3 regions of the Bacillus sp. ISL-35 genome follow, and region 3 is predicted to be linked to each of the others. Evidence: predicted binding sites of a transcription regulator. Region 3 holds the regulator's gene; each other region holds the start of a gene.

Region 1 (10,588 bases), on a different contig from region 3:
GCATCTCCTAACAGTTCATAGGAAGCGGCGCCAATCAGGACACCTGTGCCAAAGGCCATAACCCAACCAATGACCTTTTTAGGAATGGAAAAAATCATTGCTGCCAGGGAACCTAGCAATACTGCAGATCCTGACACTGCCCCCCAAAGTGCTGCATTCCACATATGTACTCTCCTTTCATAATAAATAAAGCTACCCACTTATGATTGGAACAAAACTGTGGCGTGTAGGGGAAATGTCTGAAGTATTCTTATTTTATCCCGTCTAAAAAGATATTATCATCCCATTCTTCCCGGCATATGTACCCATTGTCGCTCCCATATAACTGATCAGGACTTCCTTGGGTGATAACAGGGTGATGATTTCCTGCTTTAGTGCTTCGGCGTCGAATGCATTTCCGGTATGGGTGATGCCAAAGGTTACATCGGTAAAATCATTCCCGCGTTCCTGAATGATTTCAAGGACTCTTCTTTCGAACTTTTTCCTGCCGCGGACTTTTTCGAGGATTTCCACTTTGCCGCCGTCGACTCTTTCTAAAATGACTTTTATGTTGAGGATCTTAGCAAGGGAACCCTGGAATTTGCTCAAACGCCCGCCTTTGACGATATTCTCAAGCGTATCCAGGAGAATAAGAATATTCATATTTTCCCGGTAGGCAGTCAGGTTTTCTACGATTTCTCCCATGGTATTACCCTGTTCAGCCAGTTCAGCGGCCCGGAGTATTTGCAATCCATGTCCCATTGATCCGGCAAGTGTATCAAACACAGTTATATGGGCGGTCGATAAATCCCTGCCCATGCAGGCGGATTGATAGGTGCGGCTTAATCCAGAGGAAATCGTCAGGCACAGCAGTTCATCATCTGGCGCGAATTTTGAGAAAGCATCCGCGAAGGCAGCGGGAGAGGGCTGTGACGTCTTTGGCAGCTCGTCAGCAGCAAACATTTTATTAAAAAATTCCTGTGGTGTCAGGTCTTCTTTCTCCAAATAATCCTGGCCGTTAATGGAAATGGTTAAAGGTACAATGGTTATGTCATATCGCTCCATCAGCTCGGAAGGCAAATCAGCGGAGCTGTCTGTGATGATTTTCATCTTGAAAACTTCACCTCTAATAAAATAGTCTTTTAAAAGTGCATGGTGCATGCAGGCAAGTACATATGGCTCTGGACACATCCATGTTAAAGCGTTATAATTTAATTCGTTTTCCGAAATAATTATATCAAGCAAAATGGTTTATTGCATTCAAAAATTACAGCGAGGAGGAAGCTTGATGCCTAAAGAAAAATTATGGACGAAGGATTTCATCTCGATCTCGGTCGTGAACTTCGTGATCATGCTGTCGATGTATTTGCTGATTGTGACGATGGCCTCGTACGCGACCGATACTTATGGTGCGTCCAGCAGCATGGCGGGACTGGCCTCTAGTATTTTCATCATCGGGGTTCTTTTTGCCAGATTGTATGGCGGCAAAGAAATTGCACGAATTGGCAGCAAAAAGATGTTGCTTGGAGGAATTCTGTTTTTTGTTCTTATATCTGCTCTTTATCTCATTCCTTCTAATATCTATTTTCTGCTTGCCATCCGTTTCTTGCACGGAATTGGGATCGGGTTTGCCTCAACAGCAACCGGTACGATTGTGGCGCAGGTAGTTCCTGCCAGCAGGAAAGGGGAAGGGATCAGCTATTTTAGCTTGAGTGTGATTTTATCTACGGCGATTGGTCCGCTGATCGGCCTGGCGATGATCAATGAGTTTGGCTATCTGAGCATGTTCATCTTCTCCCTGGTTGTCGGTGCGGCGTGTTTGCCGATTGCCCTAACGATCAAAGAACCGGTCGTGGACTACCAGGCGGACGAAACGAAAAGCAGAAGATTCAGCCTTGCTAATTATTTTGAGCCAAATGCCCTTCCGGTATCGATTGTCATGTTCATCATCGCGCTTGCGTATTCCGGAACGCTCTCTTTTATCGCGTCATATGCGAAGGAGACTGGCCTTGCGGAGGTGGGGAGTTTGTACTTCTTCGTTTACGCACTCGCGGTATTATTTTCCCGGCCGTTCACTGGCAAACTGATGGATGTCAGAGGCGCAAACAGCGTGGCATATCCCGCGTTGATTGTGTTTGCGGTCGGAATGTATGCCCTGAGCCAGGTCAGTTCCAGTCTACTATTTCTTGCCGCGGCAGCGCTGATCGGTTTGGGGTATGGAAACTTCCAATCCATCGCCCAGACGGTTGCCATCAAGATGACTCCGCCGCACCGCATGGGACTGGCAACTTCAACGTTTTTCATCGCGATGGACATGGGCATAGGAGTCGGGCCATTCATGCTCGGATTCATGGTTCCGAAATATGGGTATAACGGCTTGTATCTTGCCATGGTGCCAGTGATTCTTGTTGGATTTGTCCTTTATTACTTTTTACATGGTAAAAAAGAAAACAAGGTTGTGCTGGATGCATAAAAAGAACCTCACCGGACAATGGTGAGGTTCTTTCCATATTTATTACATCGGTGCATAGTTCGTGTTGTTTTCAACATCCGTTTCCTTCTCTAACTCTTCCATTTCCATATGGGTCTGTGGGAAACCATTGGCCTGCCACTCCGCACGCATCGCGGAGTCAAGCTGGGTAAGCCCTCTTTCCGCAGGATCGATGCCCGCATCGACACTTTCCATCTGGTCAATTTTCTCGCTGTTCCTCATGTCAGTATCCTCAAGAAAACGAATCACGTCCCGCTGGCTCTTGCGGTAAGCAGCTGTCAGAAGTACAGCGCCGCCTGCTGAGAGCAAGGAAGCCAGTACAAAATTTTTGGTCGATTTTTTCATCTTCGTTCCCTCCATTTGCAAATAACTCCGCTTACCCTTTTAATTCCCGTTTTATATGACTTTAAAAAGACCAGTTATTTACAGTTGTGTTGCAGGAGGGGGATGATGGTTTATGTATGTGGATATTTTTCTTGTAAAAAGGAAACAGACTGCTTGATCAGAGCCTTCAATACTTCAATATCAATATCATCTACTTTGTTTATGTACACACATGCTTTTCCTGAGGTGTGTTTGCCGAACTCCTTCAACAATGCCTCTCTTTCGGTGTCGCCAGTGGCAAAATACAAGCTGATCTTAGCTTTTCGCGGAGAAAAGCCGACAAGCGGGGCATCCCCTTCGTGACCGGAGTCATATTTATAATGATACGAGCCAAATCCAATGATGCTCGGTCCCCACATTTTTGCTGGGTACCCTGTCGTTTCGGTAAAAATATCCAATAACCTGTAGGCATCCTCACGTTTTTTTAAGTTGTCGACACTCTCGATAAAGCTGATGACACTATTATCGTTTTCTTTCGTCTTCAGTTCGTACATCTGAAAAATCCTCCTTCTATGTTTAAGCTTGACCCTTATATGTACTTTCTAGAACAGCTGGTATAAATCCTTTGTATAGGGCTGGAAAGGGGAGGAACCAGTGGCGACTTCGGACAAGTTTAGTGCTCCTAAGCGAAAAGCTGTCCAAACCAGGGTCGACTTCGGACAAGTTTGGTGCTCCCAGACGAAAAGCTGTCCGAACTAGGGTCAACTTCGGACAGGTTTGGTGCTCCCAGACGAAAAGCTGTCCGAACTAGTGTCAACTTCGGACAAGTATGGTGCTCCCAGTCGAAAAGCTGTCCGAACTGGGGGCGACTTCGGACAAGTTTGGTGCATCCAGGCGAAAAGCTGTCCGAACCAGGGGCAACTTCGGACAAGTTTGGCGCTCCCAGACGAAAAGCTGTCTGAATCAGGGTCAACTTCGGACAGGTTTGGAGCTCCCAGTCGAAAAGCTGTCCGAACTAGGGTCGACTTCGGACAAGTTTGGTACTCCCAGTCGAAAAGCTGTCCGAACTAGGGTCAACTTCGGACAAGTTTAGTGCTTCTAAGCGGAAAGCTGTCCGAACTAGTGTCAACTTCGGACAGGTTTGGAGCTCCCAGACGAAAAGCTGTCTGAATCAGGGTCAACTTCGGACAGGTTTGGTGCTCCTAGACGAAAAGCTGTCTGAATCAGGGCCAACTTCGGACAGGTTTGGTGCTCCTAGACGAAAAGCTGTCTGAATCAGGGGCAACTTCGGACAAGTTTGGCGCTCCCAGGCGAAAAGCTGTCCGAACTAGTGTCGACTTCGGACAAGTTTGGCGCTCCCAGGCGAAAAGCTGTCCGAACTAGGGTCAACTTCGGACAAGTTTAGTGCTTCTATGCGGAAAGCTGTCCGAACTAGTGTCAACTTCGGACAAGTTTGGTGCTCCCAGCCGAAAAGCTGTCCGAACTGGGGGCGACTTCGGACAAGTATGGTGCTCCCAGGCGAAAAGCTGTCCGAATCAGGGCCGCTCTTCCTAAAATGCACATTATCCTTTTCTTCTGGCTGCCCGAAATGTGATTATAAGGGGGCATTTAGAGGAGAACATGACCAGTCGGTGAGAGGCTGTCACCATTCGGTCAAAACATTTCAACAGAAATGTGAACAGTTTCACAAATCCCCCTATTTTCGAGATATATTTGATATCTTAAGAGTGTAATAATACTAATTAAATTATTGGAGTGAGGAACATGTTTGCAAAATGGTTAAGAGAAAACAATGTTGCTGCTGGTATATTGACTGTCATTAGGGTATGGCTTGGATACAACTGGATGACTGCTGGATGGGGTAAACTGACTGGCCCTGGATTCGACGCTAGTGGATTTTTAAAAGGAGCGGTCGCCAACCCGGTAAAAGGTCCGGATGGACATATGGTGTACGGCTGGTACGTGAACTTCCTTGAAAATTTCGCGATCCCGAATGTGGATATCTTCAACACAATCGTGCCGCTAGGGGAATTCCTTGTTGGACTTGGATTGCTGCTTGGAACACTGACAACTGCCGCAATGTTCTTCGGCTTAGTGATGAACTTTAGCTTCTTCCTTGCTGGAACTGTATCTCACAACCCAACTGACATCTTCTTCGGATTCATCATCCTAGCTGCTGGCTTCAACGCTGGTAAATACGGACTTGACCGCTGGGTTGTTCCATTCATCCGCAAAACAGTTTTCAAACGCGGAGAAGATGGTGTCCGAAACGCTGCTTAACCTGAGTTAACTCCCCCATATTCATAAATAGTGCTGCCGGGAAATCCCCGGCAGCATTTTTATATTCCTGAAAACAAGTCCTCCAGGCAATCCCAATTTTCTGCTATCCATATATTCTCTTCGCGGAACCGTTTGATGGGAGTGGAATCTCCTGGCTTTTCAACCCGAATCCATTCGGCCTCTCTCCACCAGGTTAGTTTTATCGAACGTACCAGTTTTTCAAGCGGCAACGGTTTGAATTCGCGGTAACCGCTGACAAACGCCGAAACGCCGTCAACGCTTATTTGATTTTCATGAATGCAGCATGACAAGATGGGCCTTGAAATATCAAAATCGGTATAGACAACATTCATACGATCAAAATCAAGAATCGAAGAAACCTCATTTTCGCTGAATAAAATATTATCCGCAAACAAGTCCCAATGTGCCCACCCTTTTTCGCATTGAGCAAATAAGGATGTATCGTTTTCCGCGAGAATCCTTCTTTGTTTCTCCAACTGATGAAGAGTTTTGCTGCAATCAAGAGCAATGGTTTCGTCATATCTCTCATTCCAGTTTTCCAGCATTTCAGGTTTGGAGAGAATGTCCCAATGCAGCGGTTCCCTAGCGATATTTTTTTCAAGCAGTACATGCATTCTGCCAATAACCTTCCCCAGAATGTGCATTTGCGAGGGGTTCGCGGTTCCAGGGCGGAGGGTGAATCCCTTATTAAAACCCATGAGAACGAAGCGTTCACCGTTCTCCGTATTCAAGACGAAATTTCCTTTATAGGAAAAAAGCTCAGGACAGGGCAGGCCCTCCAGGAATAACGTGTTTTGGATCTGCAACGCTTTTTCCAGGCCTGGCACCCTTGCCTCCGGGTATCGATCCTTGTTATATTGCTTCACAAACAAATCGCCGGCAGCTGTTTTGACTCGCCATTTTAAGTTCCTGTATCCTAAGTGGATTTGATTCCATTCCTGAATTTCGATTCCAAACAGACGAGTGACCGCTTCAAAGATTTCTTCTTTTATCTCAGTTTCAACGACCATGTTCATCTCCCTTAGTATAGATCTAAGCTATATTTCGCGAGGAAAGGGAGGAATTCCTGTTTTACTGGGCAACAAAAAAAAACATAGGAAGCAAATCCAGTTTTATGGGCAACAAAAAAGCATAGGAAGCAAATCCTATGCTTTTGATTTTATCTACCGAAGAGATCGTCCATCGAATTGCGGAAGTCTTCGAATAGGCCATCCCTATTTCTGTCGGTGCGGATATCATCGGCGAATGTTCCCATTCTGTTATAAGCGTTGCGGTCAACGGAAACGTAAACTCTGTCGATCCCTTTGTTGGTCTGGCGGACTCTCTGCTCAATCTGCTTTTCCAATAAAGTGAAGTCCTCGCCATTATTGCGGGCCGTTCCATTCATGTCATTGCCCGATATATTGGCACCGTCATTGCCGGCATGCCTGCGGTCTTTCCCAGCATCGCCCTGGCCGTCAATGATGCCATCATTCCCGGCTGAGGTGTCATCCTGGTCAACGCGGCCATTTTCGGCGAAAGTCCTGCCGTTGCCATCCATTGCGTCATTAACCCGTGCATTTCCATCGTTGTCGATGTTATTGTCCGAAAGTCTCACACCAACATACGCATTGTTGTCGGAGATGATGACCCGTGCATCATCAACCTCTGGCATCTGTTCAATTTGGCGTTCCGTGCGATCAGCAAGCTGAAGTCCGTTTCCTTCGTTAGTAACAGGACCTCGTCTGACCTGGTTGATTTCTACCTGCTGGTCACGATTGTTATCGGCTGCATTGTTATTCGCTCCGCATCCGGCCAAGCCCATTGTAAAAACAGCGCATCCAGCGATGATGATTGATTTTTTCATCCTGATCACTCCTAGTTGGTTTAGTCATCCTTATGATGTCTAGAAGTTGGAGCGATATGCAGGAGGGAGGAAGGAATTTTTGCTGAGGTGCAAGACCGGATTCTGATAAAACGCAAATGAAAGACGGTCAGCAACAGTCAAGGAAAGACCCCCTTTTTAAAAAGAGCCCCCTAAAAACGTCATTGTCACCATTCGTTCAAAAGATTTCAACGGAATTGTGAATTCATTCACAAAACCCACTATTTTCAAGATTAATTTGATATCTTATAAGTGTAATAATACTAATTAACTTAATGGAGTGAGGAACATGTTTGCAAAATGGTTAAGAGAAAACAATGTTGCTGCTGGTATATTGACTGTCATTAGGGTATGGCTTGGATACAACTGGATGACTGCTGGATGGGGTAAATTGACTGGCCCTGGATTTGACGCTAGCGGATTTTTAAAAGGAGCGGTCGCAAACCCTGTTAAAGGTCCAGACGGACATATGGTGTACGGCTGGTACGTGAACTTCCTTGAAAACTTCGCGATCCCGAATGTGGATATTTTCAACACAATCGTGCCGCTTGGGGAATTCCTAGTTGGACTTGGATTGCTGCTTGGAACACTGACAACTGCCGCAATGTTCTTCGGCCTTGTGATGAACTTCAGCTTCTTCCTTGCCGGAACTGTATCTCACAACCCAACTGACATCTTCTTCGGCTTTATCATCCTGGCTGCTGGTTTCAACGCTGGAAAATACGGCCTTGACCGCTGGGTTGTTCCATTCATCCGCAAAACAGTATTCAAACGCGGAGAAGCCGTCGAACGCAACGCTGCTTAACCTTTGTAACATCCCCCTTTTATATAGAAATGGCCTCCGGTATGACAGGGAGCCATTTTTTATTGGTGGCAGGTAAGTGCGATATTTTTCTTAGAACAAAGAGGTGTGAACCGCTGGTTAAGCGAATAAAATATACGACCAAACAGAAGAAGGACCAGTCTTTACTCTATTGTATCCTATCAGGTTTCATGCTGGTGGGGATCATGGTGGCTGGAATCATGGAAGGGCTGGACCGCAGTGTGGTGGCTCCGCTTGTTATCATGGTTACGTCCTTTATTATGGGGATTTTATACAGATGGGGTGCTGCCCGTGAGGAAAATCGGGAAACCGTGGATCAAATTAAAAGAGGGTATTGATGGAGAAGATTATGAAATCATCGGCCAGCTCCAGGAGCGATGCAGCGAACATGACCGCACTGCTTTAAAGCTGGAGCTTGATTATAAACTGGGCGTAAGCGGAAATGACAAGGGCATTCAGGCGGTGAATGAATTCATGTACTTCGATGGGGAAAGCCTGATTGGCTATATTGGCATTTGCAGCTTTGGCGGACCATGGGAAGTTAATGGGATGGTCGATCCGGAGTATCGGCGCCAGGGGATTTTTTCAAAGTTGTTTAAGCTTGTTGTCGATGAGTGGAAACGCAGGGATTCAGGGAGCATGCTGCTGTTAAGTGATCGCAATTCGGCTGCCGGGCAAGGGTTTATTGCTGGGAGTGGAGCACAATATAAGCACACGGAATATGAGATGTTTTTGAAAAAAGTAGCGCCTGCTTTTGCGACAGAGAAGCTGGAAGGTCTGACATTCAGGAAAGCGACAAATGCGGATGCGCAGGAAATCGCCAGGCAGAATGTGATTTATTTTAACGATATCGGAGAAAGTGTCGAAGCCGAGGATATGATTCTTCCCGAGGAAGAGGAAAAGCGGGGGATGACTTCGTACCTTGTTGAAAAAGACGGGCAAATCATCGGGAAAGTGAATCTGCAGCTGACCTCGAAGCTTGGAGCGATTTTTGGCCTTGGCGTACTGCCGGAGCACCGTCGCAAAGGATACGGGCGGTCACTATTGTTGCTGGCGATTGAAAAATTAAAAGAAGCGAACGCGCAGGAAATCATGCTGCAGGTAGCGGCAGACAATTCCAATGCGCTCAATCTCTATAAATCATGCGGTTTTGAAGAGACATCCACAATGGATTATTTCGAACTGAGATCGTAAAAGCATCCGCCTTCGAGATGAGGGCGGGTTTTTTTGCAGTATATTTCAGGAGGTAGGTTTATATAATCTCTTGTGGTAAATTTTTGAAAAAGAGAGATTGAAAGCTTATAATTTTCCTATAAATGTCTATGGGAAGGTGGCAAAAGTATGAAGGTAGTGATGAGGCGGAGAAGGCTGTTCGTGAAATTTTTAGGGTCAGCGGTTTTCGCGGTTCCGGGTTTGCTGGCATTGCTGTTTGGCGTCCTGAATATTAATTGGATTTTGATAGCATTGGGAATCGGATGTATGTTCTTTGTCCCGATTTTCTTTCGTGCGGCGATTTATTTGATCAAGCCAAAAGTGGTTTTTGTAGTTGAGGATGGATGGATCAAATCAGACCTGCAATCAGCGGAGATTGAGTCACTTAAAGGCTTTTACCATTTTTGGAGAGGATCATCGAGCTATCTTGGATTATTGAAAAAAGATGATACCGAAGTGGATATAGAACTTTTTAACATGGTAGAGCCTGAAGACTACTCTGATGAATTGAAAAAATACATTCCTAATGTTGAGCCGAATTGGGAAGATGAAGAAGAAGTCAGTGTGAAATTTTAAAAAGGTAATTGAGGTGAAAGTGGTGGGCGGGAAGAAAAATTTTGGAACCTCAGTACTGGTTATTTTATTGGTCATTACGGTGATTGCTCTTTTGGATAATGCAAGGTCGGCAGATTCTGTATCGAAGCTTGAGGAGGATAACAGACGGCTAGAAATTAAAGTGGCCAGGTTGGAAGAAGAGGCCGGAAACCGGTTGAGGATGGCGGATGATTTGAAGAATGAGAATGATACTCTGGCTGTGAATCTTTCAAACCTGGAGGAAGAAATGGCCGCAGCGCAATCCTCTGTTTCCTATCAGGACTTTTTGGACGCAATCGAAGTTGTTGAAGGCTATAAAGCGGCGGGGAATATTGAAGAAGCGATGGAATTTATAATGCTTCAAAATTTCATAGGTTATGGCACTTTTGATGGTGCTGGCAATTGTCCATGCACTATTACTTTTAAATATCGTAATCATGAATGGAACCCCGGTGTAGTCCTGGATCTTAGCGAGTTTAATATTGAAAAAGGAAAAATCGTCCTTACTTTTCTTACCGTTGACGATTTGGAAAACAATTATCAATTCGTCATGTCAAAAGGTGAGGGCTTTTACGATATGACGGAAAAGTGGAGGATCGAGGAGATTAGGCTTAAAGGGAAGGAGGAGAAGGCGTTATAAAATTGGGTTTAGTCTATAAGCAATTATTTTTGCAAAATGGTATTGACAATCAAGTTCATTTTATGATAAATTTATCTCGAATTAAAAATAATTAGTTTTGAGATATTTTTTTAGAATCATATCTCGAATTCGAGATAAAAACAAAACAGGGGGAATTTATAATGGCTAAATTTGTAGTAGACCAGGCGCACTCAGCAATCGGATTTGAAGTGAAACACATGATGGTATCAAAAGTAAAAGGACAATTCGGCTCTTATACAGCTGACGTTGAAGCAGCAGACCTGACAGACTTAACAACAGCTTCAATCGCATTCAAAATTGATGTTGCAAGCATCGACACACGCAGCGAGGACCGCGAGA
Region 2 (10,588 bases), on a different contig from region 3:
GTTTGCCATGAACTCGTTGCCCTGCTCGTTGACGCTGCCAGCTCCAACCCAGATGTGCTTCTCAGGAAGCTCGACTGTCAGGTCTGTGCCTGGTGCTTTGTAGTGAAGCTTCTTATAACGCTTGCCGTTCAGGTAATCAACCTTTTCATGAAGGGAAGAGTCATGTTCTTTCCATGCAGCCACCGGATCCGGAGTATCCACGCGGACTGCCTTGAAAATAGCATCCCAAAGCTTTTGCACGGCTGTTTCCGCAGTCTCTTCAGGGAACACCATTTTTGCCCATCCTTCAGAAGGAGCAGCAACAACTGTCCAGCTGACCTTATCGGATTGTATGTATTTGCGGTATTTTGAAAGTGCTGTTCCAGCAGCTTTCTGGAAGTTTGCGATGCGCTCGGACTTTACACCCTTCAACAAGTCAGGACTTGAAGACACGATCGACATGAAAGCTGCACCGTTCTCAGCCAGGTCTTCCATTTCACGTGCGCGCCATTCCGGATATTCGTTGAATGCTTCATCGGGTGCAAGGTCGTATTTCGTCCTGTTCACCACGTCATCATTCCAGTTCACGACGACGTTTTTAGCACCTGCGTCGTAGGCCTTTTTTACAACAAGACGGACAAACTCTGCAGAGTCAATCGTCGTATTGATGACAAGCGTCTGGTCTTTCTGAATGTTCACGCCAACCTTGACAGCAAGGTCTGCATATTTCTCTAAATTCGTTTTGAAATCACTCATTTATTTCGCCCCTTTTCTGAATCTTCTTTTATATTGTAACGATTTCACAGGAAAAAAGAAACTTAAGACATTCGACTTTTGCAGACAATGGGAGAGCTGATTATCAACAACAAAGCTGCTTTTTAATATCCCACTATGAAAAAAACCATGCAGGCCAGATTCCCTGCATGGTTTTTTAGCACTTCCTAAACACCAGCTGACTTCCTGCTCTCATACATCCGAAACATCACCCAGAACAGCACCGCGCTTAAAACAGCAAGTACGCTCAGGATGGTGAAGGTCCAGCCATAACCGATCCACACGGTAAGTGGGATGCTGATTGGTGCGATCGTCCGGCCGATGGTATAGCGCAATGAGGCTGCTGCGAAATATTGGCCGCGCATTTTCTCGGGTGCCAGATTCGAAATGAAGGTTTGCTGTAAACCGGCCGTCATCAGCTCAGCCAGCGTGAAGACCGCCATTGCTAAAATCAACCCCCAGATCCAGTGTGTAGCGCCGAACATAAGGATGGAGACGGCGTAAACAAGCGACGACAACACAAATACATTCCGTTCAGGGAATCGTGTCACCCACTTAGTGACAGCAACGGTGAAGAGAGCGACAAGCAATCCATTCTCCGAAAGAATCAAACCAAAGGCCTGCTCGCCATTCACGGTGAACACCTTGCTGCCCAGTTCTAAAACGGTTTGATTATTCACCATTTCCTTTGTATAAACAGGGAATAACAAATCGAGCTGCATGAAAGTCTGTGCTGCCAAAATCCCGGCAATGATGAACATGAGGAAAACTTTGTCCTGAATGATGATCTTGTAGTCGGCAATTTGTTCTTTAAGGAAATCATACCATTTTCCATTTTCAGCGCGTGCCTGCTTAGCGGAAGCAGGAACCGTTTCACGCGTCCATTTTGCCAGGACAAGCGCAAGCAGGATGGATATAATCGCCACGGCGATCATCAATTCAAACCGGTATTTCACGTAAAAAATTGCTCCAAGGATCGGGCCGACAACGACAGCGATATTGATCTGTGTATAAAAAATCGCGAACACACTGCTTCGGTCTTTTTCAGGGACGACATCTGCGACCATCGCCTGGCTCGCCGGCCAGTAGATGGAACCGAACACGCCGACAAGCGCAAAACAGATAAATCCAAGCATTGGTGACGTGTACCACGGTGAGACCGCATAGGCAAAAACAAGGAACGCGATGCCCTGTCCGAATGCGGAAATCACCATCATCCGCTTGCGGCCGAATCTGTCTGCCGTATAGCCCCCAAGCAAATTGGCGAATACCGAGAACACCTGGGAAAAAATCAGCAGGAATCCGGCCTTGTCCTTCCCAAAGCTTTCGGCAAAATAAATCGTCAAAAACGGGAAGAACATCCAAAATGTTATATTCATCAACGCCTCGCCAAACAGGCGAATCTTTAGGTTTCGATCCCAATCTCTAATCCTCATGATGCTTCTCCTTAGTTTCCTTAAAAGTATAATCTAGCGTCAGCGCCTGGTCCCTAGAGGATCTTGCGCATTCCGACTTTATGACAACCAACGAATATCATACTACTCCAAAGGAATTTTTTACAAGTTAAATCCTTCATATTGAAAATAAAGAACAGCACCTTATTAGGGTGCTGTTGTAAAACTATTCCTTATCCTCAAGTGCTGCTTTAAGCAAATCTCCGAGACTTGTGCCGAAGTTTTCCTGGGATGGGGCGTATTTTTCCTTCAGTTTGCGTTCCTCGCGTTTGGTTACGCCTTTTTTCTTTTTGTCCTCCGCTTTTTCAACGACATTGCAGCGGCGGCATTGGAAGTAGGCGCCTGCCTTGCCGTTATGGATTTCCATCCGCTTGTGACATTGCGGGCAGCGGCGCTGGGACAGTTTAGGGTCCTTATGCTTGCGGAAGCTGCATTCGGGGCTTGAGCAGACAAGGATGCGTCCCTCTTTTGTCTTACGCTCCTTCATGAACTCTCCGCATTCAGGACATTTTGAGCCAGTCAGGTTATGGGCCCTGTATGTTTTGTCACTTTTCTTGATTTCGGAAACAAGGAGGGAAGTCTGTTCGCGGATCCGTTTTTTGAATGCCTTCGGATCGCTTTTGCCACGAGCGATCTCCTCCAGTTCTTTCTCCCATTTCGCTGTCAGTTCCGGGGAGGTCAGTTCATCGTTGACAAGATCGAGAAGCTGTTTCCCTTTCTTGGTTGAGTACAGGCGGCCGTTCTGGCGTTCGACGACCTCCGATGAAATAAGGCGCTCGATGATTTCGGCCCTTGTTGCCGGCGTGCCGAGGCCGAATTTCTCCATTTTTGAAAGGATATCTGATTCAGACAAGCGTAACGGCGGCTCGGTCATCTTTTTGTTCACAGTCACCTGGCCGACATTGTAGCTTTTGCCTTTTTCCAGATGTCCAAGGGATTGAGTTGCGGCGTCATCCTCATCCTTGCCAAGTACCTTTTTAAACCCGATCTCAAGGATGTTCGTTTCGCGTGCTGACAATGTTTCACCCTCAACTTCGAAGCTTGCATGCACAACTTCGTATTGGTAGGCCGGGTAAAATAAAGCCAGGAACCGGCGGACAATTAAATCGTACAGCTTCCGTTCATCTGGTGATAAGTCTGCCAGATGAAGCCGTTCCTCCGTCGGGATGATGGCGTGGTGGTCGGTGACTTTTTCGTTATTGAACACACGGCGTGCCTGAACTTTGCCTTTTTGGGCGACTGCCGGTTTCGCTTCATCCCGGTAACCTGACATGATTCCCTGAAGGCGGTCGAGCATCGTTGCTTCCATGTCGGTCGTCAAATAACGTGAGTCTGTCCTCGGGTAGGTGACGAGCTTGTGCTGTTCATACAAACCCTGAAGCACATTGGAAGTTTTCTTTGCTGAGAAGCCAAAGCGTTTATTGGCGTCACGCTGCAATTCCGTCAGGTCATATGGCATCGGCTGCGGTTCGGACTTCTGTTTGCGGTCAAGTGACTTCAGCACTGCTTTTTTATTGGATAGCTTCTGTTTAATCTGCTCTGCTTTTTCCTGGGAAAAAATCCGCTTTTCGCCTTTATGGTCCCACTCAGCATTGAGTGATCCAACCTTTGCCTGGATGGTCCAGTAATCCTTAGGGACGAATTTATTGATTTCATCCTCACGTTCAAGGACCATTGCGAGTGTCGGAGTCTGGACGCGGCCAGCTGATAAAGGATCCTTATACTTAGTGGTCAGTGCCCGTGAAACATTCAGTCCGATCAGCCAGTCAGCCTCGGCACGGCAGACAGCCGACTCGTACAAGTCCTCATATTGCTTACCGGGTTTCAGGTTTTTAAAACCTTCCTTGATAGCGCGGTCCGTCTGGGAAGATATCCACAAGCGCTTGATCGGCTTCCGCCAGTTGATGCGCTGAAGGATCCATCTTGCCACAAGTTCACCTTCACGTCCGGCATCGGTCGCGATGATGAATTCCCCGATATCCTTGCGCTCAGCAAGATGTTCAATTGCCTTGTATTGATGGCTCGTCTGCTTGATGACCTTCAGCCCCATTTTTTCAGGGATGATTGGGAGTTCTTCGAGCTTCCAGACCTTATACTTCGGATCGTAGTTCTCCGGCATTTTTAATTCGATCAAGTGGCCGAGTGCCCAGGTGACGATGTATTGATTTCCTTCGAAATAACTTTTATGCGTTTTATTGCAGCCAAGCACACGCGCAAGTTCGCGGGCTACGCTTGGTTTTTCTGCAAGGACTAATGATTTCATGATTGCTCCTTTCAAAACAAAACAGTTTTGCTTATGCTTTACTTAGTATAATGGAAAAAGGAGATTTTTTGTAATGGAGGAGACCATGAGCGATTATATTAGAGAAATCCGCGCCTTGATTGGCAGCCGGCCATTCATCCTGACAGGTTCTGCGGTGCTTGTTTTTAATAAAGAGTATGAGGTGCTGCTGCAGCTTCGAGCTGATACGGGCAGGTGGGGGATTCCCGGGGGTGCGATGGAACCTGGGGAGAGTTTTGAAGAGACAGCTTGCAGAGAACTGTATGAGGAAACGGGTCTGAGCCTGAATTCATTGAAGTTATTGGATGTAATTGCTGGTGAGGAATATTACTTTCAATATCCAAATGGCGACGAAATTTATAACGCGATTGGTTTGTATGCTTGCACCGATTGGGACGGAGAGCTGCAAATGCTCGATGGCGAAAGCAAGGAGCTGCGCTTTTTTGCATTGGACAAACTTCCTTCACTCCAGGGAAGGCCGGAATTGATTTTAAACAAAATAAAGGGTTATGGAATCATGCCAGTCATCAGGGAAATTGAACTGAATAATGTGATGGCAGCGGCTGAAGTGCTTGATCTTCAGAAAAAGTCATACAGAATTGAAGCGGACCTGATTGGCACGGATGAAATCCCGCCGTTGAAAGAAACATTCGAACAGCTGCAAAATTGTGGCGAAACCTTTATAGGCTATTTTATAGAAGGAGTGCTGGCCGGGGCGGTTTCCTATAAAAAGTCAGGGGAAGTGCTTGATATTCATCGGATGATGGTCCATCCTGATTTTTTTCGCAGGGGTATAGCAGGGAAGCTGCTGGCCGAGGTTGAACGGCAGGAATGCCATGAAATCATTGTATCAACCGGGGCAGCCAATACGCCTGCGATTAAGCTTTATGAAAAACTGGGTTTTGTGCGCCAAGGAGACTCAGTAGTCGGAAATGGCCTGGTCATCGCCAATTTTAAAAAATAAAAAGGACCAGGCGCCTGCCTGGTCCTATTAGCTATATTTCTGAATTAAAATTGCTACCTTATTCCTTTATCCTGACAGCAGTTCCTGTCGCGATGCACATCATCATGCCTTCACGCAATGTCTCAAAATCAAGGTCTACGCCGATAATCGCATTCGCACCCAGGCGCCGGGCTTTGTCCTCCATTTCGCGAAGCGCGATCTCACGGCCTTCAGCAAGCTTGTTTTCATAAGCGGAACTCCTGCCGCCGATCACATCGGTGACACTTGCCAAAAAGTCGCGCACGACATTCGCGCCCATTATTGCTTCTCCGGAAACAACCCCCATGTATTGTTCTACTTCCTTGCCTTGCAGTGTCGATGTAGTGCTTACGATCATGTTTATTCCTCCCCAAATTTAATGTGCTGAGTGTGAAAAGATTGTGTATAGATAACTATACGATGTTCATGTGGAAAAAGTTTCAAAAAAAGAACCCGGCGATCGCCAGGTTCCAGAATAAGCTATACTTCATCTTCCTCAATCCGATTTTTGAAAGCTTCTTGGACAACCAGGAATTCCTCGTCTTCCTGTGCTTCGGTTTCAGGACGTTTTGCTTTTAGTGCACCTGCAGGCAAGTCTCCTGGATGGCCTTTTTTCTTATGGTTGAACTCTTTTCCTCTGCTCATTCGTGAACCCTCCTTTCTTGTCTCATGTAGTTTTTCCTGAGGGAACCTGAAATATAAAAAATGAACAGCATATGATTGTATAGATAGAAATTTTACGAAAGGAGGGCGCTGGTATGGAAGAAAAATTGTATGCCAAAGATATAGTGCAATGCCCGACTGTTTTTTGTGCGAACCGTGACGACCAGGCACCATTATTTACTGCAGAAGCCGTTATCAATGGTGATATCAAGAAAATCAATCTCGAGGATTATCGGGGAAATTGGGTCATTTTATTTTTCTATCCGAGCGATTTCACCTTTGTCTGACCGACAGAGCTGGCGGCGGTCGCCGCTATTTATCCATATATAAAGGCGATGGGTGCAGAACTGATGTCCATCAGCACGGACAGTGTTTACAGCCATCGCGTCTTTAAAGAAACCTCACCATCACTGAAAAATGTGACATTCCCTATGGTTAGTGACAGGACACAGGTCATCAGCCGTGCCTATAGGGTGCTAGATGAAACGACAGGTGCCTGCTTCAGGACTTCGGTATTCATTGATCCCGAGGGTATTATTAGAGCCAAGTTGACTTATCCAGGAAACGTGGGGAGGAATCTCCCGGAACATCTGAGGATTCTTCAGGCTCTGCAATATGCGAAGCAAACAGGAAAAGGGGTACCGGCGAACTGGGTGCCCGGTCAGCAGGGAGTCAGTACAAGTCCATCGAATATCGGGAATATTTAATGAGTTTAGGTCCTTGATAAAGGGCCTGTTTTTTTATGTCTGTGACGCGCATCACAAAATACAGGGAAAATGTCACAAAATATCTACAAAAATCTTCAATATCACTCACAAAGTTTTTTTAAAATAGAATTATGAGTATGTTAACTTTTTCACAAACTAAAAACTTGGGAGGAACCAAAAATGGATGAGGTCTTGATTTTAAGCCGGATCCAGTTTGCTGTCACCGTGTTTTATCATTTCTTGTTTGTGCCGCTGACGCTTGGGCTTGTCATTCTTGTTGCCATCATGGAGACGAAGTATGCCCGTACCCTTGACCAGACCTATAAACGGATGGCGGATTATTGGGGAAGGCTGTTCGCAATCAACTTTGTTCTTGGGGTCATCACGGGCATTACGATGGAGTTCCAATTTGGGACGAACTGGTCTGAGTATTCGAAGTACATGGGGGATATTTTCGGTTCACCGCTCGCGATTGAAGCACTGGTTGCTTTTTTCCTTGAATCGACCTTCATGGGCATCTGGCTGTTCGGCAAGGATAAGTTTTCGCCGAAGATGAGGGCGATCTCAATTTGGATGGTTGCGCTCGGCACGAATCTCTCCGCACTCTGGATCATCACGGCAAATGGTTTCATGCAAAATCCGGTCGGCTATGTCCTGAAAAATGGCCGTGTAGAGCTGAACAGCTTCGCAGAGCTCGTCACCAATCCTTATGCATGGTATATGTTCGTACATACAGTCGTCAGTGCCTACATTGTCGGCGCATTTTTCATGATGGCCATTAGTGCCTATCATCTACTGAGGAAAAATGAAACAGCATTTTATAAAAAATCTTTCAAATACGGGCTGGCAATGGCACTTTTCTCTGCGACGCTGACTCCATTCATCGGCCATCAATCCGGGGTATTCGCAGCTCAAATGCAGCCGGCCAAAGGAGCGGCGATGGAAGCAGTCTGGGAAACCCAGAAGGCCATGCCATTCCATCTCATCCAGATTCCTGATCAGGAAAATGAGAGGAATGCTTTCGAAGCAATCAGCATTCCTAAGCTTGGCAGCTTTTTTTACACGAATTCCTTCGATGGCGAGGTAACAGGACTTAATGATATAGCGAAGGATGAACGGCCAAATGTTGAACTGGTATTTTACGCCTTCAGGGTGATGGTCGCGCTCGGCGTCTTTTTCCTTGCTGTATCGTGGTACGGATTGTATTTGTACCGGAAAAATAAACTGGAGAACTCACCGAGATATTTGAAACTTGTCCTTTACTCCGTGCTTCTTCCATACCTTGCAATCAATGCTGGCTGGATGGTGGCAGAAGCAGGACGACAGCCATGGGTGGTTTATGGATTGATGAAGACATCAGAAGGAGTGTCTCCTATTGCTGTATCGCAAGTCGTCTTTTCGCTGGCAGCGCTCGTCATTTTCTACACCGTTCTGCTGATCGCGGATGTCTATTTGATCATAAAATACGCAAAAAAAGGACCGGAATCAGAGGTCCAATTTGGTCTTGAAGGAGGCGTGAAGCATGTCTCATGATACACTTGCGATTATCTGGTTCGGGCTTTGGGGCTTGATCTGGACCGTTTATTTCATTCTTGACGGATACACGCTCGGAACAGGGATGCTATTGCCTTTCACTGCGAAAAACCGCCAGGAACGAAACCAGCTCCAGGAAGCAGTCGGACCGTTCTGGGGCGGGAATGAGGTCTGGCTGATTACCGCCGGAGGTGCGACCTTCGCGGCATTCCCGGCCGTCTATGCGGACATGTTCAGCTTTTTGTACACTCCGTTGTTCCTTGTATTGATTGCTTTGTTCATCAGGGCGGTCGGGCTCGAATTCATGCATAAGGATGACAACCCGATATGGCAGGTAGCCTGTAAATGGAGCTTTTTTGCCGGAAGCTTCCTGATCGCTTTCTTGTTTGGGGTGACCTTTGCCAATTTGTATCGCGGACTGATGATCGGAGCAAATGGCTACGAAGGGAATCTGTTCAGCCTTCTCAACGGATACGGGATTTTAGGAGGATTACTGTTTGTTTCTCTGTTCCTTTTATCTGGATCATTATGGATTCAATTAAAAACATCAGGACAAACCGCAGTGCGGGCTTACAGGATTTCGCGAGTGTTGGCAGGAGTGGCGCCAGCAATGTTGTCACTTTTCTTCCTGGCAACGGTGAACCGGACGCCATTGCTGGATAACTACACAGAGCATCCAGTCCTTTGGATCGTGCCGATTCTCGCATTGGCCGCGATGATTGCTTCGGCTTACTTTATCTTTAAAAAGAAAATCGGCTATGCGTTCACTTCAGTGTGCGTAACCATATTCACAAAAATGGCGTTCGGATTCATCGGGATGTTCCCGAACATGCTGCCATCAAGAATTGACAGCTCCTACAGTGTCAGTCTATTTGACGCCGCAGGAAGCAAACTCAACCTGACAATCATGTTCATCGTCGCAATCATCTTCGTGCCAATCATCCTTGCCTACCAATCATGGAGCTACACATTGTTCAAAGATAAAATCATCAAAGAGAATGCAAAAGGATACCAATAATGGAGGCGTCTGGGTTAACCAGACGCCTTCTCTTTGAGGGAAGTGATCTAAGAAGGGATTCATGGGTTTAGGATTAAAGAGAGTTTCCTGGACATTTCGAACAAAGTTCCAGACTAAAATGTCTAGTAAAAGCAGTTTCTTGGACATTTCAGACACGGTTCCACTCCGAACTGTCTAATAAAAGCAGTTTCCTGGACATTTCGAACAAAGCTCCAGACTAAAATGTCTAGTAAAAGCAGTTTCTTGGACATTTCAGACACGGTTCCACTCCGAACTGTCTAATAAAAACGGTTTCCTGGACATTTCAGACAAAGCTCCGCTCCAAAATGTCTAATAAAAGCAGTTTCCTAGTCAACTCAAATAAACCCCAGCCCCAAAATGTGCAATAAAATGAACCGAGGATATAACGGTGAAAACAGCATAAAAAGGACCTATTAGATTCACTCTAATAGGTCCCGTGTTTATGATAAGTCCGTAATCGTAGTTTTCAAATTTGCGTTGGTACTGATCTCTCTTTCAATCACCGTATTTTCTTGTTGCAGGTAGCTGGCATAAGATCTGTTCCATTTTTTTATGGCAGCAAAGGATAGAATGGCTGTGACTGCGACGATACCTGCAATGATCGGCCAAAATGCGGTGGATACATAACCGCCGTCGTACGCTAATCCGATCGGGGAAAACACAACGTAAGTGACGGCAACGAATGCAAGCAGGATCACGGATACTGGCAATGTGTATTTCCATGGTACCATGTCAACGGCTGCTTCTGAGTGGAAGGTATATGGTGTCACTCTTGGCTTCCAGATTCCAATTCCGACCATGATGGCGACTTCAGCCACGAACAGAATTGCGTATATATGAATGAAGTGGATTGGAACAGCATAATCGAACAGATGCTGGGTTCCCCAGACAAGCATATAGTAGGTGATGACATGGAAAATGATCACGACTTTTGCTGCCAGTGCCGGTATTCGTTTTGAGAAGATGCCGACAAGCAGGATGGCGATGATCGGGATATTGAAAAAGCCTGTGAATCTCCTGATCAGGTCCCATAAGCCTTCAGGCGCGTTCATCAATAATGGTGCAATACATAATGAAATGACTGCCAGCAGCGTGCCGGCGATTTTGCTTACGGAAATTAATTTGGCGTCATCTGCATCCCGATTAAAGCGCGCTTTATAGATATCGAGCGCGAAC
Region 3 (10,588 bases):
TTGGAGCCGTACTGAATATTGCCGGCAATCGATGGCAATTTTTCAACAATGGTCTTCAATAAGGTCGACTTGCCGACTCCGTTTGGTCCAACGAGGGCCGTACTGTCGCCACGTGAAAGGTTGAAAGATATATTTTCGGAGACGACTTCATTCTGATAGCCGACAGCAAGTGTATTTACCTTCAGGACGTCATTCCCGCTCTGGCGTTCGATCTGGAAGCTGAAGGAAGCAGATTTTTCATCTCCCATCGGCCTGTCCATCCGGTCGATCTTCTCGAGCTGTTTCCGGCGGCTCTGGGCCCGTTTCGTTGTTGAGGCCCTGGCAAGATTTCGCTGGATAAAGTCCTGCAGCTTGGAGATCTCATCCTGCTGCTTTTCATATAGCTTCAGGTCGCGCTCATAATTTGCGGCTTTATGTTCTAAATACGAGCTGTAATTGCCAGGGAACTTCGTCAACTGGTGACGGGAAATCTCGTATACCTGGTTCACAACCTTATCAAGGAAGTAACGGTCGTGTGAAACAATTAAAATCGCACCGTCATAGCCCTGGAGATACTGCTCAAGCCAGGAAAGTGTGTCAATGTCCAGATGGTTAGTCGGTTCGTCGAGAATCAAAATATCAGGACGAGTCAATAACAGCTTTGCGAGCGCAAGCCTTGTTTTCTGTCCTCCGCTTAAAGTGGAGATTTTTGTGGAATAATCAAAAGACTGGAAGTTCAGGCCGTGAAGGACGGAGCGGATGTCCGCTTCGTACTGGTAGCCGCCTTTTTCCTTGAACTGGACCTGCAAAACGTCATAATCCTTTAATACTCTTTCATACTCTGACTCATTCGACAGGATGCCAGGATCCGACATTTTTTCTTCAAGCCGGCGCAGTTCTTTTTCCATGCTGTGCAGATGGTCAAAAACAGCCAGCATTTCATCCCAAATGCTTTTCTCGGATTCCAGTCCGGTATTCTGGGCCAGGTAGCCGATTGATGTTCCTTTCGGGCGGATAATCTCGCCGCCGTCATGGGATTCATAGCCGGCAATGATTTTCAGCAGGGTGGATTTTCCCGCCCCGTTCCGGCCGACCAGGGCAACACGGTCATTGGTCTGTATTTCAAACTTGATATTCGATAAAATAAGATCAGCCGCAAAATATTTTGATAGCTGATTGACTTGTAATAGAATCATTATTTTTCACCTCTAATGCCTTAGGGATAGTGTAACCCAATCCTATGGGCTCGGCAATATGTGCGGCCTGCAATGGGTGGTAAGGTATGAAAAATTTCCTCCTCTATATGTGAAGATAGAAACAAAGTTCACACACAAGTTTGGGAAAATAGTGTATTATTTGGTTGAAAGGAGCTTGAACATGGCAGAATTTACGCATTTTAATGAAGAGGGAAGAGCGAAGATGGTCGATGTCAGTGAAAAACCGGAGACGGTCCGTACGGCAGTCGCCCATTCAAGCATCACCGTTAATGAAGATATATATGTAAGGATTACTGAAAATAAAATGAAAAAAGGCGATGTACTGGCAGTCGCGCAGGTTGCTGGCATCATGGCGGCCAAGAAGACGTCAGAGATCATCCCGATGTGCCACCCGATTCCATTAACAGGCATTGACCTTTCGTTTGATTGGGAGCAAAATGGTAATGACTATATATTAAATATCGCTGCAGCTGTTAAAACAAAAGGGAATACAGGGGTAGAAATGGAAGCGTTAACAGCAGCAGCAGCATGCGCGCTGACTGTTTATGATATGTGCAAGGCCGTCGACAAAGGCATGGTGATCGGCAGGACCTATCTCGTGGAAAAAACCGGCGGGAAAAACGGCGATTTTAAGAGAGATGAGAAGTTAAAATAGAAATACGAACAGGGTGGAGGATGGAGAATGACGAATGATGCTATGAAGATTCCGCAGGCAACTGCTAAGCGTTTGCCGCTATATTACCGATTTTTATTGAACTTGCATTCTTCAGGCAAGCAGAGGGTATCGTCCGCGGAGCTGAGTGAAGCGGTAAAAGTGGATTCGGCTACGATCAGGAGGGACTTTTCCTATTTCGGGGCTTTGGGTAAAAAGGGTTACGGCTATAATGTGAATTACCTGCTGACTTTTTTCCGAAAGACGCTCGACCAGGATGAACTCACGAAGGTTGCGCTGATTGGCGTTGGTAATTTGGGAACGGCGTTTTTGAATTATAATTTTTCCAAAAACAATAATACGAAAATTGAAATTGCCTTCGATGTCGACCCAGATAAGGTTGGGACGCAGATTGGCGATGTGCCTGTCTATCACATGGATGATCTCGATAAGGTTGTGGTTGAGGAAGGCATCCAGGTGGCAATCCTGACAGTGCCGTCAACAGTGGCACAGCCGATCACAGACAGACTTGTACAGGCGAATGTGAAGGGAATCCTGAACTTTACGCCGGCGAGGCTGAATGTGCCGTCTTCGATCAGGATCCATCATATTGATTTGGCAGTAGAACTGCAATCATTGATTTATTTCTTGAAACATTATCCGACAGACAGTGAATCAGAAGAATAAAAAATGGCTCCTTCGATGAAGGAGCTATTTTTTCTGCATTTGTTTAAGTTTGAAATGAAACAGAATCATCCTGATGCCGGAACCGAAGTCAAAGGTGGCGAGCAGGACGAGCAAATAACTGAAAAATCCCCAGCCTGTATCGTTGACATTCTGGATGGCGAAATAGGTGAATAAGCTGCCTAACAAGATGTAGACAATGCCTGAAAACATAGGCGATTGCTTCATGACTTAAAATCCCCCAATAAAGCTTTGAATTTTCTCTGCTTCTTTTATCATTCTCTCAATGTCTTCCCTGAATACGGATTGAAGCAGGACAACCATTGTATTCATTGTAACATGGGCGATGATTGGCACGATGATCCGCTTTGTTTTTACATATAGAAACGCAAAGGTGAAGCCCATTGCTGAGTATAGGATCACATGCTCCGGCTCCATATGGGCCAGTGCGAATATGACGGAGCTGATCAAGGCTGCCAAGAAGAAGTTCATTTTCTTGTGCAGGCTGCCAAAAATAATCTTCCGGAAGACGATTTCCTCCAGAATCGGACCGATGATCGAGCTGACAAGGATCACAACCGGGAACCTTTCAATCAGCTTGATGATTTCCTGTGTATTCTCCGAGCCCATCTCAATTCCAAGCATGCTTTCAATGCTGCCTGCAATCGACTGGGCGAACAGGGCCAGGAATACCCCGGCGAATGCCCATGCCGCCGAGCTTGCCGGCGAAGATGCTTCGCGCAAATCAGCATTTATGTTTCTTTCCTTCCTTAAAATCAGCAGGATGATCAGGAGTGTCAGCGAAAAGCTGGTTACGAGCCAGTATGGAATCGCGAGGGTTTGCATTTCATTCAGGCTTTTTCCCATCGCAGCACCGATCAAAGCAATGAGTGGCACCCCGACAAGACTTGAAAGCTGCATAACAATATAGGCAATAAGGACGTACCAGTATTCTTTTTTCAATTGAAAAAACTCCTTAATAATGCAGAAATGTATGTTCTGAAATTTTACGTAATAATATGCTGGCCTGTAAAATAAAATACGGGGACCGCTTTGCTTACTATATACACTCTCTTTATTCTACTAGTAAATGATTTAAAAGTTCAAATTGTAGGGCCAGGATGAAAAAGTTACTTGTTCGGGTTTACTGTATCCGGTTAAGGTGCCATTTTCAATTTGAGAATAATTGGAGGTACAAATGATTTATTTGGAAACGCCACGACTGATTTTGCGGAACTGGTCTGCGGCAGATTTAGAGCACTTTTGCCTAATGAATGCAGATCAGGATGTGATGCAGTATTTTCCTCGTGTTTTATCTTCCGCAGAAACTGAGAAGTTTTATCAGTCGATTCTTGCCGAGTTCAAGGAATACGGCTTTGGGCTATATGCGGTTGAAGAGAAGAGAACGAAAGAGTTCATCGGCTTCATCGGGTTTCATAGGGCAACATTTGACGCAGATTTCACCCCATGTATTGAAATTGGCTGGAGGCTGAAAAAAGACGCGTGGGGCCAAGGTTATGCAACAGAAGGAGCCAGGGCCTGTCTGGAATATGGATTCAATGAGCTCGGCTTTAGCGAGGTCGTCAGTTTTACTGCTGAAATCAATAAACCCTCTATCAATGTCATGAGAAAAATCGGCATGAACCCTGTTAAAACATTTCATCACCCGAGAGTAGATCAGGGCAGTCCGCTGAAGAAGCATGTCCTTTACCAAGCCAGTAAATGATGCCGTCAGCAGGAGATTTCTACAGCATTCGACAGCACCTGGATCATCGTAAAATTTCATGAAAAATTTTTGCTTCACGCTTGCAAAAAAAATCGAGATTCATTATTATATAAATTGTGTTAGCACTCTATTGAGGCGAGTGCTAATAAAAAATAATCTACATATAATTTGAGGAGGTTGTTTCACTTGATCAAGCCACTAGGAGATCGCATTATTATCGAGCTTGTTGAGTCTGAAGAAAAAACTGCAAGCGGTATCGTTTTACCCGACACAGCGAAAGAAAAACCTCAAGAAGGTAAAGTCGTAGCTGTTGGAACTGGCCGTGTACTTGAGAACGGTGAGCGCGTTGCTCTAGAAGTTGAAGTCGGAAACCGCATTATCTTCTCAAAATACGCAGGCACAGAAGTGAAGTACCAGGGAACTGAGTACCTGATCCTACGTGAAAACGACATTTTAGCAGTAGTAGAATAATCACTGCGATTATAAACAGAACGTAAAAATATTAAAAATCTGAGGAGGTTTTTCTACAATGGCAAAAGAAATTAAGTTCAGTGAAGAAGCACGCCGCGCGATGCTTCGCGGGGTAGATTCTCTTGCAAATGCAGTAAAAGTAACTCTTGGACCAAAGGGACGCAACGTGGTTCTTGAGAAGAAATTCGGTTCACCTCTTATCACTAACGATGGTGTAACAATCGCGAAAGAAATCGAACTTGAAGATGCATTCGAAAACATGGGTGCTAAGCTTGTTGCTGAAGTAGCTAGCAAGACAAACGACGTTGCTGGTGACGGTACGACTACTGCAACAGTTCTTGCTCAAGCAATGATCCGTGAAGGCCTTAAGAACGTAACTGCCGGCGCTAACCCAATGGGCATCCGCAAAGGTATGGAAAAGGCTGTTATTACAGCAGTTGAAGAGTTAAAGGCTATTTCTAAGCCAATCGAAGGCAAAGCTTCTATCGCACAAGTTGCTGCAATCTCTGCTGATGACGAAGAAGTTGGCCAATTGATCGCTGAAGCAATGGAGCGCGTTGGCAACGACGGCGTTATCACAATCGAAGAATCAAAAGGCTTCACTACAGAATTGGACGTTGTTGAAGGTATGCAGTTCGACCGCGGATATGCATCTCCTTACATGGTAACTGATTCTGACAAGATGGAAGCAGTTCTTGAAAATCCATATATCCTGATCACTGACAAGAAAATCGGCAGCATCCAGGAAATCCTTCCTGTCCTTGAGCAAGTTGTACAGCAAGGCAAGCCATTATTGCTTATCGCTGAAGATGTTGAAGGTGAAGCACTTGCTACATTAGTAGTCAACAAGCTTCGCGGAACATTCAACGCAGTAGCTGTTAAAGCTCCTGGCTTTGGTGACCGCCGTAAGGCTATGCTTGAAGACATCGCTGCACTGACTGGCGGTGAAGTAATCACTGAAGAACTTGGACGCGACCTTAAGTCTGCTACTATCACATCTCTTGGACGCGCTTCTAAAGTTGTGGTTACAAAAGAAAACACAACAATCGTTGAAGGTGCTGGAGACAGCGCTCAAATCGAAAGCCGCGTAAACCAGATCCGTATTCAAATGGAAGAAACAACTTCTGAATTTGACCGTGAAAAGCTGCAAGAGCGCCTTGCTAAGCTAGCTGGCGGCGTTGCAGTCATCAAGGTTGGTGCTGCTACTGAAACTGAATTGAAAGAACGCAAGCTTCGCATTGAAGATGCTCTTAACTCAACTCGCGCTGCAGTTGAAGAAGGTATCGTATCAGGCGGTGGCGTAGCGCTTCTTAACGTATACAACAAGGTTGCTGGAATCCAGGCTGAAGGCGACGAAGCTACTGGCATAAACATCGTCCTTCGCGCTATGGAAGAACCAGTTCGCCAAATCGCACACAACGCTGGACTTGAAGGCTCAGTCATCGTTGAGCGCCTGAAGCGCGAAGAAGTCGGCACAGGCTTCAACGCAGCAACTGGAGAGTGGGTAAACATGATCGAAGCTGGTATCGTTGATCCAACTAAGGTTACACGCTCTGCACTTCAAAACGCAGCATCCGTATCTGCAATGTTCCTGACTACTGAAGCAGTAGTTGCTGACATCCCAGAACCAGCTGGTGCTGGAATGCCTGACATGAGCGGCATGGGCGGTATGGGTGGCATGATGTAATCATCGCCTCACCCTTGGTAAAAACTAAAAGAAGCATCCCATAAGTTGTTAAAACTTATGGGATGCTTCTTTTATTTCTTTCAAAAAGCTATCCCTCAATATATTTTATAATAGTAGTATAATAACATCGAGGTGAGAAAAAGCATGGAGGATATAACCTTAAGCTCATTGCTGGATGTCATCGGGGAGTTATTTTCGGATGAAATCTCGATTGCGGTTTCGAATACGAAGGAATATATTTATTATCGTCCCAGCAAGAGGGTGGATTTGAAGATTGCTGCTGGCGATCCTGTAAAGGAAGGGACGATTGCCTATAAAGCGCTGATGTCGAGGCAGAAGGTTTCTGAGTTCATTAACCGGGATGTTTTTGGCATTCCTTATCATGGGATGGCGGTCCCGTTTTTACATAATGGCGAGCTTGAGGGATGTGTGACGGCGATTTATCCGGCGCTGACCGATGGGAAGTCAGTCGTGACCCTGAAAACTCAGGATGGCTGGATTCCGGTTCCTTTTTCAAAGGTGATCCATATTGAGGCGAAAGATAAGAAGACCCATGTTTACACGGATGAGATATCTGGGACACATAAATACTCCCTGCAGGAGTTTGAATATTTGCTTCCGAAGGATTCCTTTATCCGGTGCCATCGTTCATTCATTGTGAATGTGAACCATATCAAGACGATTTATCCGGATACTCATTCTACTTTTCTGCTGTCGATGGATAATGGGGAACGTGTGCCGGTCAGCCAGTCCTACTCCAGTTATTTTAGAAAACTGCTGGGATTCTGATTTTTTCTGCTTGGGTGTCTAAATTCGCTGTTTTGTCGGAATCTTTTGTCTAGTATTCCGAAAACCATATCCTGATGTTGTTTATGGGTAAAATGATTGTAACTATTCATTAAGTGAGGGATTCAGATATGGAACAGCAATTAGAGCGAATTAGAGATCATCGTCTGAAGGACAAAGTTGTGACTCCTGATCAGGCAGCTTCCTTCATTGAAAGTGGAATGTCTTTAGGGTTAAGTGGCTTCACGCGTGCAGGCGACGTGAAAGCGGTACCATTCGCCCTAGTAAAGAGGATAAAAGAAGATGAAAACTTTAAGGTTAATGTATATACCGGAGCTTCATTGGGATCAGATGTAGATAAGCTGTTCGCTGAGGCAGGCATCCTGGGCAAAAGATTGCCATTCCAGGCAGATCCGACAATGCGCCGTGGCATCAATCAGGGAGACTTTTTGTTTGTGGACCAGCATCTATCACATACAGCCGAGCTGATCCGTGCTGATGTCATGGACATAGACGTCGCAATTTTGGAAGCGATTGCAATAAGTGAAGACGGAATGGTCATCCCGACTACTTCAATAGGCAATTCCATGGCATTCGCCCAGAATGCGAAGTCGATTATTATCGAAATTAACACAGCTCAGTCAACAGAACTCGAAGGATTGCATGATTTATACGAACCAGGAAAACAAGGGGCAAGGCAGCCTATTCCACTCACTAAACCTGACGATCGGATTGGAACGATCGGAATCCCGGTCGATGTAAACAAGGTCAAAGGAATTGTGTTTACGAATCAGCTGGATTCACCATCGACCATTGTTCCTCCGGATGAAGAAACGGTTGTGATGGCACAGCATTTGATTGAATTCCTTCGAAAAGAAGTCCAGAGCGGCCGGCTTACCGAAAGCCTGGCCCCATTACAATCAGGGATTGGTTCTGTTGCCAATGCCGTTCTCCATGGAATGCTGGATTCAGAGTTTGAGAACTTGGAAGTCTATTCCGAGGTGCTTCAGGATGCGGTATTTGACCTGATTGATGCGGGGAAGGTCCAATTTGCCTCCTGCTGTTCAATCACGCTTTCCGAGGAAAAAATGCAGCAAGTCTTCTTGAATTTTGAAAAATATCGAGACAAACTGATGATGCGCCCTCAGGAGATCTCCAACCATCCTGAAATCATTCGCCGTCTCGGGTTGATTTCCATCAATACAGCGTTGGAATTGGACATCTACGGAAATGTCAATTCAACCCACGTCCTCGGCACGAAAATGATGAACGGAATTGGCGGTTCCGGTGACTTTGCCCGAAACGCGCGCCTGGCCATCTTTGTCACTAAATCGATTGCCAAAGGCGGGAAAATCTCAAGCATCGTGCCTTTCGTCTCACATGTGGACCATACGGAGCATGATGTCGATGTGATTGTCACTGAACAAGGATATGCCGACTTGAGGGGCCTTGCGCCAAGGGAAAGAGTGGAACTTATAATCGAAAATTGTGCACATCCAATGTACCGCGAGCAGCTGCGCGCCTATTATCAGGAAGCACTGCAAAGAGGCGGGCAAACACCACATGTTTTGGAAAAAGCTCTATCATGGCATACCAATTTTGCCAGCAAAGGTACCATGATTGAAGAATCGGCGGAAACGGTCCAGGTTTAATAAGAGCAGCCTATACCTATACGATGTCAACTCCCCAACCATTGAGGCTGGGGAGTTTTTGGTGTTCCAGCCACCAAAGGCTCGCAGGTCTTTTCCAAAAAGACAGGCATAAAATAGGATGAGGGATATCTTGGGTGGTGTTAGGATGCATGAAATGTCACTTATGTCAGAAATCATTGAAATCGTTTCAGAGGATGCTGCTGAAAGAGGCTTTAAAAAGGTGGATCAGATTGATGTCATCGTGGGGGATTTATCCAATGTCCTGCCTGACGCCCTGGAGCTGGCGTTTCTCTTCTTTCAGAGACAGGAAGGCAGTGTGATTGACGAAGACAGCAGGCTGCATATTATTCGGGAAGAAGCAAAAGCGCGATGCCCGGCATGCCAGTGTGATTTTCAGCCTGATTACAGGATTGCGCTTTGCCCGGAGTGCGGAGTTCCCGGCAGCCTGGTGGTGAGCGGTGAAACGTTCAGGGTTGAATCCTATGAAGGAAGGGATGGAGACGATGAAAATTAAGCTCGAGGCAGATGTGTTAAAGGATAACAATCTAGCTGCCGCTTATAATAGAAAACTATTTAAGAATCACAAAACACTTGTCATCAATATCATGAGTTCACCTGGTGCCGGAAAAACGACTCTGCTGGAAGAAACGATCAAGGCATTGCGCCAAGATTTTACCGTAGCCGTAATTGAAGGAGATCTGGCCACTGACCGTGATGCGGAGCGATTGCGTTCATTAGGGGTAAAAACCATTCAGATTAATACAGTGGGAGGCTGCCATCTTGACGCGAGGATGATTGCCAAAACACTTCCGGAATTTAAGCTGGAAGACATTGATATTCTCTTCGTCGAAAATATAGGGAATTTGGTATGTCCGTCAGGCTATGATTTAGGACAAGATTATAAAGTCGTCGTATTAAGCGTACCGGAAGGCAATGATAAAATCCCGAAGTATCCAGTAATGTTCAGACGTACAGATCTGACGATTATCAATAAAGTCGATCTTCTGCCATATGTTCAATTCAGTGTGGAGGAAGCTGAAAAAGACTTAAAGACTATTAACCCTGAGGCACTGCTGATGGTTTTGTCCGCGAAGACTGGTGAAGGTCTTGAAGGCTGGATCAACTGGATCAAGGAAGCGTACAGGCAATGTACGGAGCGTTAAGCATCAGGGTGACGGGAAGGGTGCAGGGAGTTGGATTTCGGCCATTCGTTTATTCTCTTGCGAAAAAATTTCAATTGACCGGAACCGTCCAAAATAATCTTGACCATGTCATATTGATTCTGGAAGGAAACGAAGATTCGCTTGAAAAAGCTGTCGCAGAAATAAAGAATTCGCCGCCACCTCTGGCAAAGATCGATAGAATCACCACAACAAAAATTCCCCCTGTCTATTTTGCAGAATTTACGATCATTCCAAGCAAAAAAATAGATTCCTATTCCTTACCATGGATTTCTGCGGATGCAGCGATTTGTGAGGATTGCCTGCAAGAAATGAAAGATCCAACGAATCGGCGATATCAATACCCATTCATCAACTGCACACAATGCGGCCCGCGCTACACAATCATTCAGGCTCTGCCCTATGATCGTCCCAATACCACGATGAGTGAATTTACGATGTGTGACCAATGTCAAAAAGAATATGATAATCCGTTGAACCGGCGGCATCATGCCCAGCCAATATGCTGTTCTGCTTGTGGCCCTGACATTGAACTATTTCAACAAAGCGGGGA

The links. Region 3 encodes Rex, which represses fermentation and respiration genes when NADH is low (regulators of the CRP and FNR family bind a similar motif). Its sites were predicted from a motif close to TTGTGAAATATTTCACAA; they were not measured.
Region 1: the regulator Rex is predicted to act here: its motif matches at 4,467-4,484, upstream of J7E38_RS15585 (DoxX family membrane protein).
Region 2: the regulator Rex is predicted to act here: its motif matches at 6,978-6,995, upstream of J7E38_RS12135 (cytochrome ubiquinol oxidase subunit I).

The regions. Positions count from the first base shown of each region.
Region 1 covers NZ_JAGGQK010000011.1:74,465-85,052, forward strand. The annotation lists gene J7E38_RS15560 (ZIP family metal transporter) at 1-164, opposite strand, end outside; gene J7E38_RS15565 (DegV family protein) at 265-1,089, opposite strand; gene J7E38_RS15570 (MFS transporter) at 1,268-2,452, shown strand; gene J7E38_RS15575 (hypothetical protein) at 2,495-2,815, opposite strand; gene J7E38_RS15580 (DUF1801 domain-containing protein) at 2,926-3,348, opposite strand; gene J7E38_RS15585 (DoxX family membrane protein) at 4,559-5,074, shown strand; gene J7E38_RS15590 (phosphotransferase) at 5,134-6,105, opposite strand; gene J7E38_RS15595 (YhcN/YlaJ family sporulation lipoprotein) at 6,255-6,941, opposite strand; gene J7E38_RS15600 (DoxX family membrane protein) at 7,249-7,764, shown strand; gene J7E38_RS15605 (hypothetical protein) at 7,827-8,120, shown strand; gene J7E38_RS15610 (GNAT family N-acetyltransferase) at 8,074-8,976, shown strand; gene J7E38_RS15615 (DUF5381 family protein) at 9,124-9,570, shown strand; gene J7E38_RS15620 (hypothetical protein) at 9,593-10,228, shown strand; gene J7E38_RS15625 (YceI family protein) at 10,390-10,588, shown strand, end outside.
Region 2 covers NZ_JAGGQK010000007.1:149,830-160,417, reverse strand. The annotation lists gene J7E38_RS12180 (aminopeptidase) at 1-735, opposite strand, end outside; gene J7E38_RS12175 (MDR family MFS transporter) at 921-2,189, opposite strand; gene J7E38_RS12170 (DNA topoisomerase III) at 2,374-4,470, opposite strand; partial or broken gene J7E38_RS12165 (NUDIX hydrolase) at 4,556-4,987, shown strand; gene J7E38_RS12160 (GNAT family N-acetyltransferase) at 5,006-5,452, shown strand; gene J7E38_RS12155 (YbjQ family protein) at 5,511-5,828, opposite strand; gene J7E38_RS12150 (hypothetical protein) at 5,951-6,115, opposite strand; gene J7E38_RS12140 (peroxiredoxin) at 6,229-6,840, shown strand; gene J7E38_RS12135 (cytochrome ubiquinol oxidase subunit I) at 7,021-8,373, shown strand; gene cydB (cytochrome d ubiquinol oxidase subunit II) at 8,363-9,391, shown strand; gene J7E38_RS12125 (solute:sodium symporter family transporter) at 9,853-10,588, opposite strand, start outside.
Region 3 covers NZ_JAGGQK010000025.1:4,563-15,150, forward strand. The annotation lists gene J7E38_RS22285 (ABC-F family ATP-binding cassette domain-containing protein) at 1-1,175, opposite strand, end outside; gene moaC (cyclic pyranopterin monophosphate synthase MoaC) at 1,357-1,851, shown strand; gene J7E38_RS22295 (redox-sensing transcriptional repressor Rex) at 1,879-2,535, shown strand; gene J7E38_RS22300 (YdiK family protein) at 2,560-2,760, opposite strand; gene J7E38_RS22305 (CPBP family intramembrane glutamic endopeptidase) at 2,764-3,495, opposite strand; gene J7E38_RS22310 (GNAT family N-acetyltransferase) at 3,731-4,258, shown strand; gene groES (co-chaperone GroES) at 4,445-4,729, shown strand; gene groL (chaperonin GroEL) at 4,788-6,416, shown strand; gene J7E38_RS22325 (LytTR family DNA-binding domain-containing protein) at 6,561-7,205, shown strand; gene J7E38_RS22330 (succinyl-CoA:acetate CoA-transferase ScpC) at 7,334-8,854, shown strand; gene J7E38_RS22335 (hydrogenase maturation nickel metallochaperone HypA/HybF) at 9,000-9,368, shown strand; gene hypB (hydrogenase nickel incorporation protein HypB) at 9,358-10,017, shown strand; gene hypF (carbamoyltransferase HypF) at 10,002-10,588, shown strand, end outside.